Regions from separate parts of the Rhizobium sp. USDA 3886 genome, predicted to be linked through region 2. Evidence: predicted binding sites of a transcription regulator. Region 2 holds the regulator's gene; the other holds the start of a gene.
What was found. Region 2 encodes PhoB, which activates phosphate uptake and scavenging genes when phosphate is short. Its sites were predicted from a motif close to TGTCATNNANCTGTCAT; they were not measured.
Positions count from the first base shown of each region.

Region 1 (6,176 bases), 840 kb from region 2:
GATCCACTATCCATCGAAGGAAGAGGAATCGATCTACGACGCCGCCATGAAGTACAAGGCAGAGGGTGTCCCGCTGGTCATCTTCGCAGGTGTCGAATACGGCAACGGTTCGTCGCGTGACTGGGCGGCGAAGGGCACGAACCTGCTCGGTGTCAAGGCCGTTATCGCGCAGTCCTTCGAACGTATCCACCGCTCGAACCTGGTTGGTATGGGCGTCATCCCCTTCGTCTTCGAAGACGGTACGACTTGGCAGAGCCTTGGCCTCAAGGGTGACGAGACCGTTACCATCGAGGGCCTGGAAAACATCAAACCTCGCCAGAAGAAGATCGCCAAGATCACTTACGGCGACGGCACGGTAAAGGAAGTTCCGCTCCTGTCGCGCGTCGATACGCTTGATGAAGTGATCTACCTTAACAACGGCGGTATCCTGCAGACGGTTCTGCGCGATCTTGCTGCCTGATTGTTAAGAGGCATGGCATATAATGACCGCCGGAGAGCAATCTCCGGCGGTTTTCTTTGCGGGTTTCCATCTCACGCCGATGTGTTCCGGCGACGATGCCGGCGGGTGGCGTCTCACCCCTTCGTGACTTCCCGTTTGCGGCCGGAAGGATTATCTCTACCATCGTAAATCAGGGCCTGCGGTTTTCGGTCTGCTGCGTGTCTCTGGAAAAGAGGTTGGAATGTCGCCGCGTTTTGTGATCTCGCTGGTCGCCGGTATGGTGCTTACAGCGCCGCTTCATGCCGAGGATGGCAAGCCGAAAGGCGTCGTTGAACTTTTCACCTCGCAGGGATGCTCCTCTTGTCCCCCCGCCGATGCTGCCTTCCGGAAGCTTGTTAGCCAGGGCGATGTCATCGCGCTCGCCTATCATGTGGACTACTGGAATTATCTCGGGTGGACGGACACGTTCAGCTCGAAGGAAAACACCGAGCGCCAATATGGTTATGCGCGGATGATGGGCCGCAGCAATGTCTATACACCGCAGGTCATGGTGAACGGCCGCGATCACCTGACTGGCTCAGACCTTTCTGCTATCAACGGCAAGATCGATACATTTTCGACGGAAGGCAAAGGCTTGACCGTGCCCGTGGACGCGCAGATGCGCGGCGACGAGCTCGAGATAAAGATCGGCGCCGGCGAAGGAAAGGCCAATGTCGTTCTTGTCTATTTCGACAAGGAAAAGACGATTACCGTCGAAAAGGGCGAAAACAGCGGCAAGAAGATTTCCTATCTCAACAGCGTCAGCGATGTCGAAACGATTGGCATGTGGGACGGCAAGTCGGCAAACCTGACGCTGCCCGCAAGCGTTCTGCAGAAACCAGGACTCGAGGGGTGCGCCGTCCTGCTTCAGGCTGCGACAGCGGACGGCGATCCGGCCGCGATTCTCGGCGCAACAATCGTCATGGCAGGCAAGAATATCTGACCGGTTTCACCGCTTCGACGCGGATGGAAATGAGGCGGCCCGGCTGATCGTATTCGGGGCTGGGGTTAAGGTCGATACGCTCAGCCGGGCCCTTTGGCGCGCTGGCGCCAAATCAGTGAGCGAACTTCCCCCGGAAATGAGGCGCTGTTTTGACTGAAATGCGGCGCTTGGGAGATTGCATAGCATATGTTTAATGTGATGGTTGGCCGCACTTGCAATTTGATGTGGCTCGGGCAAACTGTCGTTCTCCTGTCATAAGCGGAGGCTTGGGAGACTGATGACAGATCAGCCGGATTTGCGGCATGGCGACGCCCGTTCCGCCAGTAGTAGTTCCTCGGTCGTCGTCGATTTAAAAGAGTACAAGCAAAGCAAGGATCCGCCGCCGGTGACGTTTCATCGCCGCGAGCTGGATGCGATTCTGTGGATCTACGGAAGGATGGTCGGCGAAGGCGAGTGGAAAGACTACGCCATCGACCATTTGAAGGAGAAGGCCATCTTCGCCGTGTTCAAACGTTCAGGCGAGATGCCGCTTTTCCGCATCGAGAAGGATCCGAGGCTTGCCACCAAGCAAGGCGCCTATTCGGTGGTCAATTCAAACGGCATGATCCTGAAGCGCGGCCATGACCTCCAGCAGGTGCTGAAAGTCTTCAACAAGGTGCTCAAACTCGTCGAGAAGTGACGGCATCAGCCCATGAACAGCGTGCCGGGATAGACCGACGGATTAGGATCGCTGTCTTTGCCATCGCCGAGCGGCCGCTGCATGATCATCGTGTCAAGCCAGCGCCCGTGTTTGTATCCGGTACCTTTCAGCAAACCCGTATCGTCAAAGCCCAACGTGCGATGAAGCGCGATCGAAGCAGGATGAGCGCCGCCAATGACGGCTACCATCTGGCGGAAGCCGAGTTCCGTGCAGCGTGAAATCAGCGCTGTGAGCAGTGCCCGACCGATGCCAAGGCCGCGCGCTGCAGGCACGAGATAGATTGAATCCTCCACGATCCAGCGATAGGCAGGTCGGGTGCGGAAGGCGGAGGCGTAGGCATAGCCAAGCAGGGTCCCATTCTCATCAACCGCAGCGACATAGGGATACCCGAGGTCGGTATTCGCGGAGAAGCGAGAGGCCATCTCGGATTCCGAAGGCGGGATGATCTCGTAGCTCGCGACGCCATTGAGGACTGATTCGCGATAGATCTCCGTGATTGCGGGGAGGTCGGAAGGAGTGGCGTCACGAAGGGAGAAGGGCATTGAGTCGGCCGACTATTGATGAATAGTCTTTAGAAAACACTCCATCGCTCAACGCGCAATAAAAAAGGCGGCCGGAGCCGCCTTTTCGGTGATGCTGTCCCCTTACCTGCGGTTACCGAGGAACTGCAGCAGGAACATGAAGAGGTTGATAAAGTCGAGATAGAGCGTCAGCGCGCCTATGATCGCCTTGCGGCCGGCGACGGCAACGTCATCGGCTTCGAAGTACATTTCCTTGATCCGCTGCGTATCGTAGGCTGTAAGGCCTGCGAAGATCAGAACGCCGATCACGGAGATCGCGAACTGCATCGCGGAAGAGGCCAGGAAAATGTTCACCACCGAGGCGATGATCAGACCGAAGAGGCCCATGATCAGGAACGAGCCCATCGCCGAGAGGTCACGTTTTGTCGAGTAACCGTAGAGCGACAGCGCGCCAAAGGAGGCGGCGGTGATGAAGAACGTTTGAACGACGCTCTGGCCCGTGTAGATCAGCAGGATTGACGACAGCGAAAGGCCGACGAGTGCGGCATAGACCCAGAAGGTCGTCTGGGCGGCGGCGACACTCATGCGGCCAATCCGGAAGCTCAGGAAAAACACCAGAGCCAACGGGGCAAGGATCACGACCCACTTCAGCGGGCTCACATAGATCGCCTGGCCGAAGGCGGTCAATTGACCGTCGGCAAAAGCGAGCTGGAATGACAGAAATGCCGCTACACCCGTGATCGCCAGACCCAGCGCCATCAGGTTGTAGACCTTGAGCATATAGGAGCGCAGTCCTTGGTCGATCATCTCGCCAGTTTGTGCGCGGCTTTGGTAGTTACGAAGGTCAGCCATAGTTTCCTCTTAAAAGCTCCGATGGAAATACGGTGTCGGGCTATACGACCCGGGCGCCGCTGCGGAGCTCCAGCATGCCTAGCGATAATATGAGCCTTTCGCCCGTTGCAAACAAGGCCCTTGCAACCCGCGATCGGGTTAAATCGCCGTAAGGTGAAGGGATTTTATCTGCCGCCGATTCAGAGTTCGCGTAAAACGGGTGCTGCCTTCTGGCCGAGAATGCGCCAAGTGCCGATCAGCCCGATGCCAACGGTCAGGACCAGAGCGGTGATCAGCGTAAGGCCAGCGACATCCGGCAGGAACGTCGAAGGTATCCGCATGATTCGGCTGACGATGAACCAGGCCGCGGCTCCGCCGGCGATCAATGCGAAGACCGCCGTTGCAATCCCTAGGATCAGATATTCGTAGCTGAAGGCGCGGATCAGCATCGCTCGCGTCGCGCCCAGCGTCTTGAGCACGACGGCATCGTGGGTTCGTGCCCGGTTGCCGGCGGCAAGCGCGCCGGCGAGTACCAGAATGGAGGAGATGAGCGCAACGGAGGCGGCCGCGCGGATTGCAGTCGCAAGCTGCGCGACCAGCGTGTTGACGATGTCGATCGCATCTTTGACACGGACGCTGGTGATCGTCGGGTAGGTATTGGTCACGGATTTGAGGATGGCTGCTTCCACGGCCGGCGTCGCCGAGGGATCGGTAAGCGTTGCCAACCATGCATGCGGAGCGCCACGGAAGGTATTGGGCGAGAAGACCATGACGAAATTGATCGACAGCGATTCCCACTCGACCTTCCGCAAGTTGGCAATTTTGGCAGTGAGGTTGCGGCCAAGCACATTGACAGTGACGGTATCGCCGATCTTCAGGCCGAGTTCTCTGGCTTCTTCCGAGGAGAAGGAGACAAGCGGCTCGCCCCCGTAGTCCTTCGGCCACCAGCTTCCCTCCGTCAGCGAGGAGTTTTCCGGCTTCGACTCTGAATAGGTGATGCCGCGATCGCCGCGCAGCACCCACTGGCCACCGGGCGGCACCTGGATCTTGGTCACGTCCCTTCCCGTTCAGCGCCAAGATACGGCCGCGCAGCATCGGCACTTCGACGAGTTTGCCTTCTGGTGCCTGCCGGTTGATCAGGCTGCGGAAGTTTTCGACCTCGGCACTTTGAATGTCGACGAAGAAGAAATTCGGTGCGCCATCGGCCATGCGTCCAGTCAATTGCCGGCGGAGGTTGCCGTCGATGAGCGTCAGGGTGACCAGCAGAGCGAGGCCGAGACCGAGCGAGAGGACGACGGACGGCGTCAGTGCGCCAGGGCGATGGATGTTGCCGATCGCAAGCCTCAGTGCCGGCGAATTGACGTGCGGGCTGCGCTTGGCAAGCCAGGCGATCAGTGCCGCAACAGCGCGCAAGATGACGAAGGCGAAGACGATCGCACAGACGAAGATGACGGCGATGTAGCGGTCATAGGCGGTAAGGATCGCAAGACTGGCAAGTGCTGCCATGAAAAGCGCGGCAAGCAGGATATAGGGCCACGAGGGCAGGCGGCGTGCCTCGAAACCCTGTTCGCGGAAGAGCGCGGTTGCCGGCACTTCGCGGGCATGGCCGAGCGGCATGATGGCGAAGGCGAGTGTCGTCAGGATGCCGAAGAGCGCTGCTATCAGCAGCGCGTCTGGATAGAGCGTCGGCTCGGTGGAGACCGGCAGGAATTGTGCGAGAAATTGCGCGGCGAGCATCGGCGACAGGATACCCAAGAGGAGGCCGATCAGGATGCCGGCGAAGGCGATGATCGCAATCTGGAAGAGATAAACGAGGACGACGACTGCGGCAGGTGCTCCGAGGCATTTGAATGTCGCGATCGTTGTGCGCTTCGCATCTAGGAAGGCCCGGACGGCGTTAGCGACGCCCACGCCGCCGACGATCAGTGCGGTGAGGCCGACGAGCGTGAGGAATTGCGAGAAGCGGGTAATGTTTTCGGTGAGCGAGGGTGCCGCGCGGTCGCTCGTTCGGATCGACCAGCCCGCCGATGGTAACTCCGTGGTGGCGCGGTCGCGCACGCTGCCGCGCTCGGAGGGGTCGTCGAGCTTGATCTTGTAGACATGCTCGACAAGGCTGCCGGTCTGGATGAGCCCGGAGGCAGCCAGAGCTTGCCGGCTGACCACCAGACGCGGCGCAAAACCGAAACCTTCTGAGAGCGCATCTGGCTCTGTCTTAACGGTGCCGGTGATGCTGAGCGTCGCGTTTCCGAGCAGGATCTCGTCGCCGACCGCAAGACCGAGGCGCTCCAGCAGCAGGGGTGCTGCAACGGCGCCATAGGTTCCGTTCTGATCGGAGAGCAGAGCGGAAAGGGTGTAATCCGGTTCGGCAATGAATCTGCCATAGAGCGGATAGGCGTTATCCACCGCCTTGACCTCGACCAGCGCCTGATCGGAGCCATCCGGCTTTCGTGCCATGGAGCGAAGGCCGGTCGAGGCGGAAACCTGGCCAAGGCCCCGGAGGAAACCCATCTCCTGCTGGGTCGCCTCGCGATTATTCAGTTCGAAACGGACATCGCCGGCGAGCAGTTCCTGGCCCTGGGATGCGATTGTGTCGGTGATCGATTGCGAGACGGAATTGACGGCGGCGATCGCGCCGGTGCCGAGCGCGATGCAGGCAAGGAAAATATAGAAGCCCCTGAGGCCGCCGCGAAGCTCGCGAAGGGC
Region 1 is NZ_JBWCDC010000001.1:3,352,985-3,359,160, forward strand. It holds gene acnA (aconitate hydratase AcnA) at 1-460, shown strand, start outside; gene ACZ9BX_RS16960 (DUF1223 domain-containing protein) at 681-1,421, shown strand; gene ACZ9BX_RS16965 (DUF2794 domain-containing protein) at 1,699-2,100, shown strand; gene ACZ9BX_RS16970 (N-acetyltransferase family protein) at 2,106-2,663, opposite strand; gene ACZ9BX_RS16975 (Bax inhibitor-1/YccA family protein) at 2,766-3,494, opposite strand; partial or broken gene ACZ9BX_RS16980 (ABC transporter permease) at 3,674-6,176, opposite strand, start outside.
Region 1: a site for PhoB is predicted at 1,661-1,677, ahead of ACZ9BX_RS16965 (DUF2794 domain-containing protein). Genes of this name have one in related genera too.

Region 2 (6,176 bases):
CGCTTGTCAAGGAGTTGAACATCAACGCCTCCAGCCGCCCGGATGTCCGTGAGGCGACGGCGATGCTCTCCAAGAGCGCGCCGATCCAGTTGCGTGACATGGTTGTCGCCGACCCGTCGATCATCGGCAAGACCGTCAATGTGACCGTTCTGGCCGACGCCAATGTCGACAGCGCCAACAAGGGCCAGATCGACCTTGCCGTCGATGAGAAGAACCGTAAGGTGAACGACAAGCAGGTCGGCTGGATGAACGAGCTGAAGACGAACGGAGCGCTTTTCAAGGAGTTCAACACCGGACTTTTCACCCATGGCAACTCCAGCCGTCCTGAAGCCGCCGGCCTCGGCGTCGCTCTTGTCGGCTCGCTCTACCTGATGCTGATCGTTCTCGTTCTGTCGCTGCCGATCGGCGTTGGCACCTCGATCTACCTTGAGGAATTCGCGACCAAGAACAAGGTGACGGACCTGATCGAGGTGAACATCAACAACCTCGCTGCCGTTCCCTCGATCGTCTACGGTCTGCTCGGTCTTTCTGTTTTCATCAACTTCGCCGGCCTGCCACGCTCGGCCCCACTGGTCGGCGGTTTGGTGCTGACGCTTATGACGCTGCCGACGATCATCATCGCCACCCGCGCAGCACTGCGCGCTGTCCCGCCGTCGATCCGCGCGGCGGCTCTCGGCCTCGGCGCCTCGAAGATGCAGATGGTGTTCCACCACGTCCTGCCGCTTGCGATGCCCGGTATTTTGACCGGCACGATCATCGGTTTGGCACACGCGCTCGGAGAAACCGCACCGCTTCTCCTGATCGGCATGGTCGCCTTCGTCGCCAGCGCGCCGAGCACCCCGCTCGACCCGTCCACGGCGCTGCCGGTACAGGTCTACATGTGGGCCAACGAAGCCGAACGCGCCTTCGTCGAGCGCACGTCTGGCGCCATTATCGTCCTGCTCCTGTTCCTGATCGTCATGAACCTCGGAGCCATCCTCTTGCGCCGGCGCTTTGAGCGTCGCTGGTAAACGGAGTACATAGTCATGAACATGTTGACTGAAGCAGCAGTTGAGAAGGCTCTGGACCAGAAAATGAATACGATCCCGTACAAGATGATCGGCCAGGACGTGTCGGTCTACTACGGCGATAAGCGTGCGCTTTTCGACGTGAAGCTAAACATCCGCGAGAACACGGTTACCGCGCTCATCGGCCCCTCCGGCTGCGGCAAGTCTACCTTCCTGCGCAGCCTGAACCGCATGAACGATACGATCGACAACTGCCGCGTGACAGGCAAGATCACGCTTGATGGCGAGGATATCTACGATCCGGATATCGACGTCGTGGAGCTCCGCGCCCGCGTCGGCATGGTCTTCCAGAAACCGAACCCGTTCCCGAAGACGATCTACGAGAACGTCAGCTACGGGCCACGTATCCATGGCCTGGCGAAGTCGAAGGCGGACTTGGACCAGATCGTCGAGCAGTCGCTGCAGCGCGCCGGCCTTTGGAACGAAGTCAAGGATCGCCTGCATGAATCCGGCACCGGCCTGTCCGGTGGCCAGCAGCAGCGTCTGTGCATCGCGCGTGCCGTTGCCGTGAGCCCGGAAGTCATCCTGATGGACGAACCGTGCTCGGCGCTCGATCCGATTGCGACTGCCAAGGTCGAAGAGCTGATCCATGAGCTGCGCGAGAACTTCACCATCGTCATCGTGACGCACTCGATGCAACAGGCGGCCCGCGTTTCGCAGCGGACCGCTATGTTCCACCTCGGCAATCTCGTCGAGGAGAACGACACCGACAAGATGTTCACCAACCCGGACGACCCCCGCACCCAGGATTACATCATGGGCCGCTTCGGCTGAGTTGCGGCGTTCAGGCTATTCAAGGACAATTCCCATGGCATCGACCCATATCTTTTCTGCCTATGACGACGATTTGAAGTTCCTAACCCGCCGCATCTCGGAAATGGGTGGGCTTGCCGAGCAGATGGTGTCCGACGCAGTCCGCGCCCTTGTCAACGGCGATACGGCTCTGGCCCAGAAGGTCATCTCCGACGACGTGATCCTCGATCATGCCGAACGCGAGATCGGCGACAAGGCGGTCGTCACCATTGCCCGCCGCCAGCCGATGGCCTCCGACCTTCGCGAGATCATGGGCTCGATCCGTATCGCAGCCGACCTTGAGCGCGTCGGCGATCTCGGCAAGAACACGGCCAAGCGCGTCATCGCGGTGCAAAGCACCGGCGTTCCGCGTAAGCTCGCCCGCGGCCTCGAGCATCTTTCCGAACTGGCGCTCGTCCAGCTCAAGGAAGTGCTCGACGTCTATACGACCCGTGCCGCCGACAGGGCGAAGTCGATCCGCGAGCGCGACGAGGAAATCGACGCGATGTACACTTCGCTGTTTCGCGAGCTTCTGACCTACATGATGGAAGATCCGCGCAACATCACCAGCTGCACGCATCTTCTCTTCTGCGCCAAGAACATCGAGCGCATCGGCGACCATGCCACCAACATTGCCGAAACGATCTATTACATGGCGACCGGCGCCCAGCCGGAAGGCGAACGTCCGAAGGACGATACTGCCAACACCGTCGGCGCGGTCACGGAATGACAATTCCGAACCGGCCCTCAGGAGACCGAACCGAATGATCCCGAGAGTTGCAGTCGTTGAAGACGAAGAGGCACTGAGTGTGCTTCTTCGCTATAACCTTGAGGCCGAAGGTTTCGAGGTCGATACCATCCTGCGTGGCGACGAGGCCGAAATCCGGCTTCAGGAGCGCACGCCGGACCTTTTGATCCTCGATTGGATGCTGCCGGGCGTATCGGGCATAGAGCTTTGCCGCCGCCTGCGCATGCGTCCGGAGACCGAGCGCCTGCCGATCATCATGCTGACGGCGCGCGGCGAGGAAAGCGAGCGCGTCCGCGGCCTTTCGACCGGCGCCGACGACTATGTCGTCAAGCCGTTTTCGACGCCGGAGCTCGTTGCCCGCGTCAGGGCGATGCTGCGCCGCGCCAAGCCTGAGGTGCTCTCGACGGTGCTGAAATGCGGCGACATCGAACTCGACCGCGAAACGCATCGTGTTCACCGCAAAAGCCGCGAAGTTCGCCTCGGCCCCACCGAATTCCGCCTCCTGGAATTCCTGATGTCGTCGCCCGGCCGCGTTTTCTCGCGTTCGCAGCTTCTGGACGGTGTCTGGGGCCACGACATTTATGTCGATGAGCGCACTGTGGACGTCCATGTCGGCCGGCTGCGCAAGGCGCTGAACTTCTCCAACATGCAGGATGTCATTCGCACCGTCCGCGGTGCCGGATATTCCATGGAATCCTGATTGCCGCTTCCATTGCCGGACATCAAAAAACGGGCCCGCGAGGCCCGTTTCCGTTTGTCTTTTATCCGGCTCAGTTTGCGCGAGCTGCTGTCCTGCGGCGCTCGTTGACCGGCTGATAGGCAAGGCGCGCATGATAGCTGCAGTAGGGTGAAGAGTCCGGGCTATCGCAACCGCAGAAGTGGAAATCATCCTTCAGCGGATCGCCGACCGGCCACTTGCAGGTGCGTTCCGTGAGTTCCGTCAGGCCGAGGCGGCGGGAGATCGGCACGACCACGTTTGCGGCCGGACGATAGTTTACCTCCTCCATGAGATCGATTTCGATCTCTTCCTTGAGCATCGTTGCGCCCTGCTGGCGCGTGACGGTGCGGGTCGCGATCCGCGATGCATAGTTCGGTGCGCGCGGAGCCGAGGTATTACGCTTCGGCGCGCGTGCGGCCGCCGCGGTGCCGCCGGCCTTGGCGCGGCCCGGAAGGCTAAGCCTGTGGACCTTGCCGATCACCGCGTTCCTGCTCACTCCGCCGAGCTGCGCAGCGATCTGGCTCGCGCTCAGTCCTTCGGACCAAAGCTTTTTGAGTTTTTCGACTCGCTCGTCTGTCCAGTTCATGCCCTGTCTCCGCCGTTTAGCGTTGTGAAGGCAGAATCCCCCACCCTTGCTCCGGATACATCCGAAGCAGGAAACGCCTGACCAATTGTGGTGACTAGTTCCGCCGCATGCAGTCTAGTAATTGAGTTTTAACCTAGTGTGAGGCTGACTCCGTGACAAGAGTCGCGGGAATCCGGATGAATCGAATTTCAAGTTTTCCCCAACTTGCTTCCCGAGCGAGTCATTTCTGCAACATTAGCTGTTGATAAATGACCTCGTTCGGGGAGGTGGTCCCATGGCGCACGAAGCCCGCAGTTTTGTTGACATCGCGGTGCGAAACGTCAATAGTGGCACTCGCCGCCGAAAGGCGGCATTTTTAATTTTTCGGACCCGGTTTTTAGCCGGAGTCTGGTTGCCCTAACGATGACAGGAGATCGCGCCATGGCTCAAGCCGCGCCGCTATATGACACCTATTCTCGCGCCCCTTTGCGGTTCGAGCGAGGTGAGGGCGTTTGGCTGATCACTGAAGGCGGCGAACGATATCTGGATTTTGGCGCAGGCGTTGCAGTGACTTCCGTCGGCCACGGCAATCCGCATGTTGTCGAAGCCCTGAAGGCGCAGGCCGACAAGGTTTGGCACCTGTCGAATATCTATGAAATTCCCGGCCAGGAAGCGCTTGCCAAGCGGCTGACTGACGTCACCTTCGCCGACAAGGTGTTCTTCACCAATTCCGGCGCCGAGGCGCTGGAATGCGCGATCAAGACTGCGCGCCGCTATCAGTATTCCAACGGTCATCCCGAGCGCTTCCACATCATCACCTTCGAAGGCGCCTTTCATGGCCGCACGCTGGCGACAATCGCCGCCGGCGGTCAGGAGAAGTATCTCGAGGGCTTCGGCCCGAAGGCGCCGGGCTTCGATCAGGTCCCCTTCGGCGATATCGAGGCGGTCCGCGCAGCGATCACCGATGCGACCGCCGGCATCCTCATAGAGCCGGTGCAGGGCGAGGGCGGTGTCCGTCCGGCGACGCATGAGTTCATGAAGGCACTCCGCCAGATCTGCGATGAGAAGGGTCTGCTGCTCATCCTCGATGAGGTCCAGACTGGCGTTGGCCGTACCGGCAAACTCTTTGCCCACGAATGGTCGGGCGTCACGCCGGATATCATGGCGGTAGCGAAGGGTATCGGCGGCGGCTTCCCGCTCGGCGCCTGCCTGGCGACCGCGGATGCCGCCTCCGGCATGAAGGCCGGCACGCATGGCTCCACCTATGGCGGCAATCCGCTTGCCATGGCGGTCGGCAGCGCGGTGCTCGACGTCATCCTCGCCGACGGCTTTCTGCAGCATGTCCGCGATGTGGCGCTCGTCTTCCGCCAGGGCCTTGCCTCGCTGAAGGATCGCTATCCGGATATCATCGAAGATGTGCGCGGCGAAGGCCTGATGCTCGGCATCAAGGCTGCCGTCCCGTCTTCCGAACTGCTGCAGGCCATTCGTGCTGCTCATCTTCTGGCCATTCCGGCGGGCGATAATGTCATCCGTCTCCTTCCACCTCTGGTCGTCACGGCGGAGGAAGCCCGCGAGGGCCTTGCCCGCGTCGAGCGCGCTGCCGAAAGCATTCGCGCGGCAAAGACCAGGAAGACGGCTTGAACGGATAACGCCCCTCAAGGCGCATACAGGTAAGAACGACATGGCTTCCCCCAAACACTTTCTCGATCTCTCGGCGGTAACCGCATCCGATCTCAGAGCCATCATGGATGATGCGATCGTCCGCAAGCAGGCCTTCAAGGCCGGCAAAGGCGATAAGCCGCTCGCGGGCAAGATGTTGGCGATGATCTTCGAGAAACCCTCTACGCGTACACGCGTTTCCTTCGATGTCGGCATGCGTCAGCTCGGTGGCGAAACGCTTTTCCTCTCCGGCACGGAGATGCAGCTTGGCCGCGCCGAGACGATCGGCGATACGGCCAAGGTGCTCTCGCGCTATGTCGATGCGATCATGGTCCGCACCACGGAGCACCACCGCATGCTGGAGCTCGCCGAACATGCGACGGTGCCGGTCATCAACGCGCTGACGGACGACACGCATCCCTGCCAGATCATGGCAGATATCATGACCTTCGAGGAGCATCGCGGTCCGATCAGGGGCAAGACGATTGCCTGGACCGGCGATGGCAACAACGTGCTGCACTCGCTGGTCGAAGGTGCGGCCCGTTTTGGCTATCGCATGAATATGGCTGTGCCTCTTGGTTCCGAGCCCAAGGATCACTATCTCAACTGGGCTCGCAATGAGGGCGC
Region 2 is NZ_JBWCDC010000001.1:2,516,402-2,522,577, reverse strand. It holds gene pstA (phosphate ABC transporter permease PstA) at 1-1,010, shown strand, start outside; gene pstB (phosphate ABC transporter ATP-binding protein PstB) at 1,026-1,841, shown strand; gene phoU (phosphate signaling complex protein PhoU) at 1,876-2,589, shown strand; gene phoB (phosphate regulon transcriptional regulator PhoB) at 2,624-3,307, shown strand; gene ACZ9BX_RS12935 (GcrA family cell cycle regulator) at 3,378-3,911, opposite strand; gene ACZ9BX_RS12930 (acetylornithine transaminase) at 4,332-5,531, shown strand; gene argF (ornithine carbamoyltransferase) at 5,572-6,176, shown strand, end outside.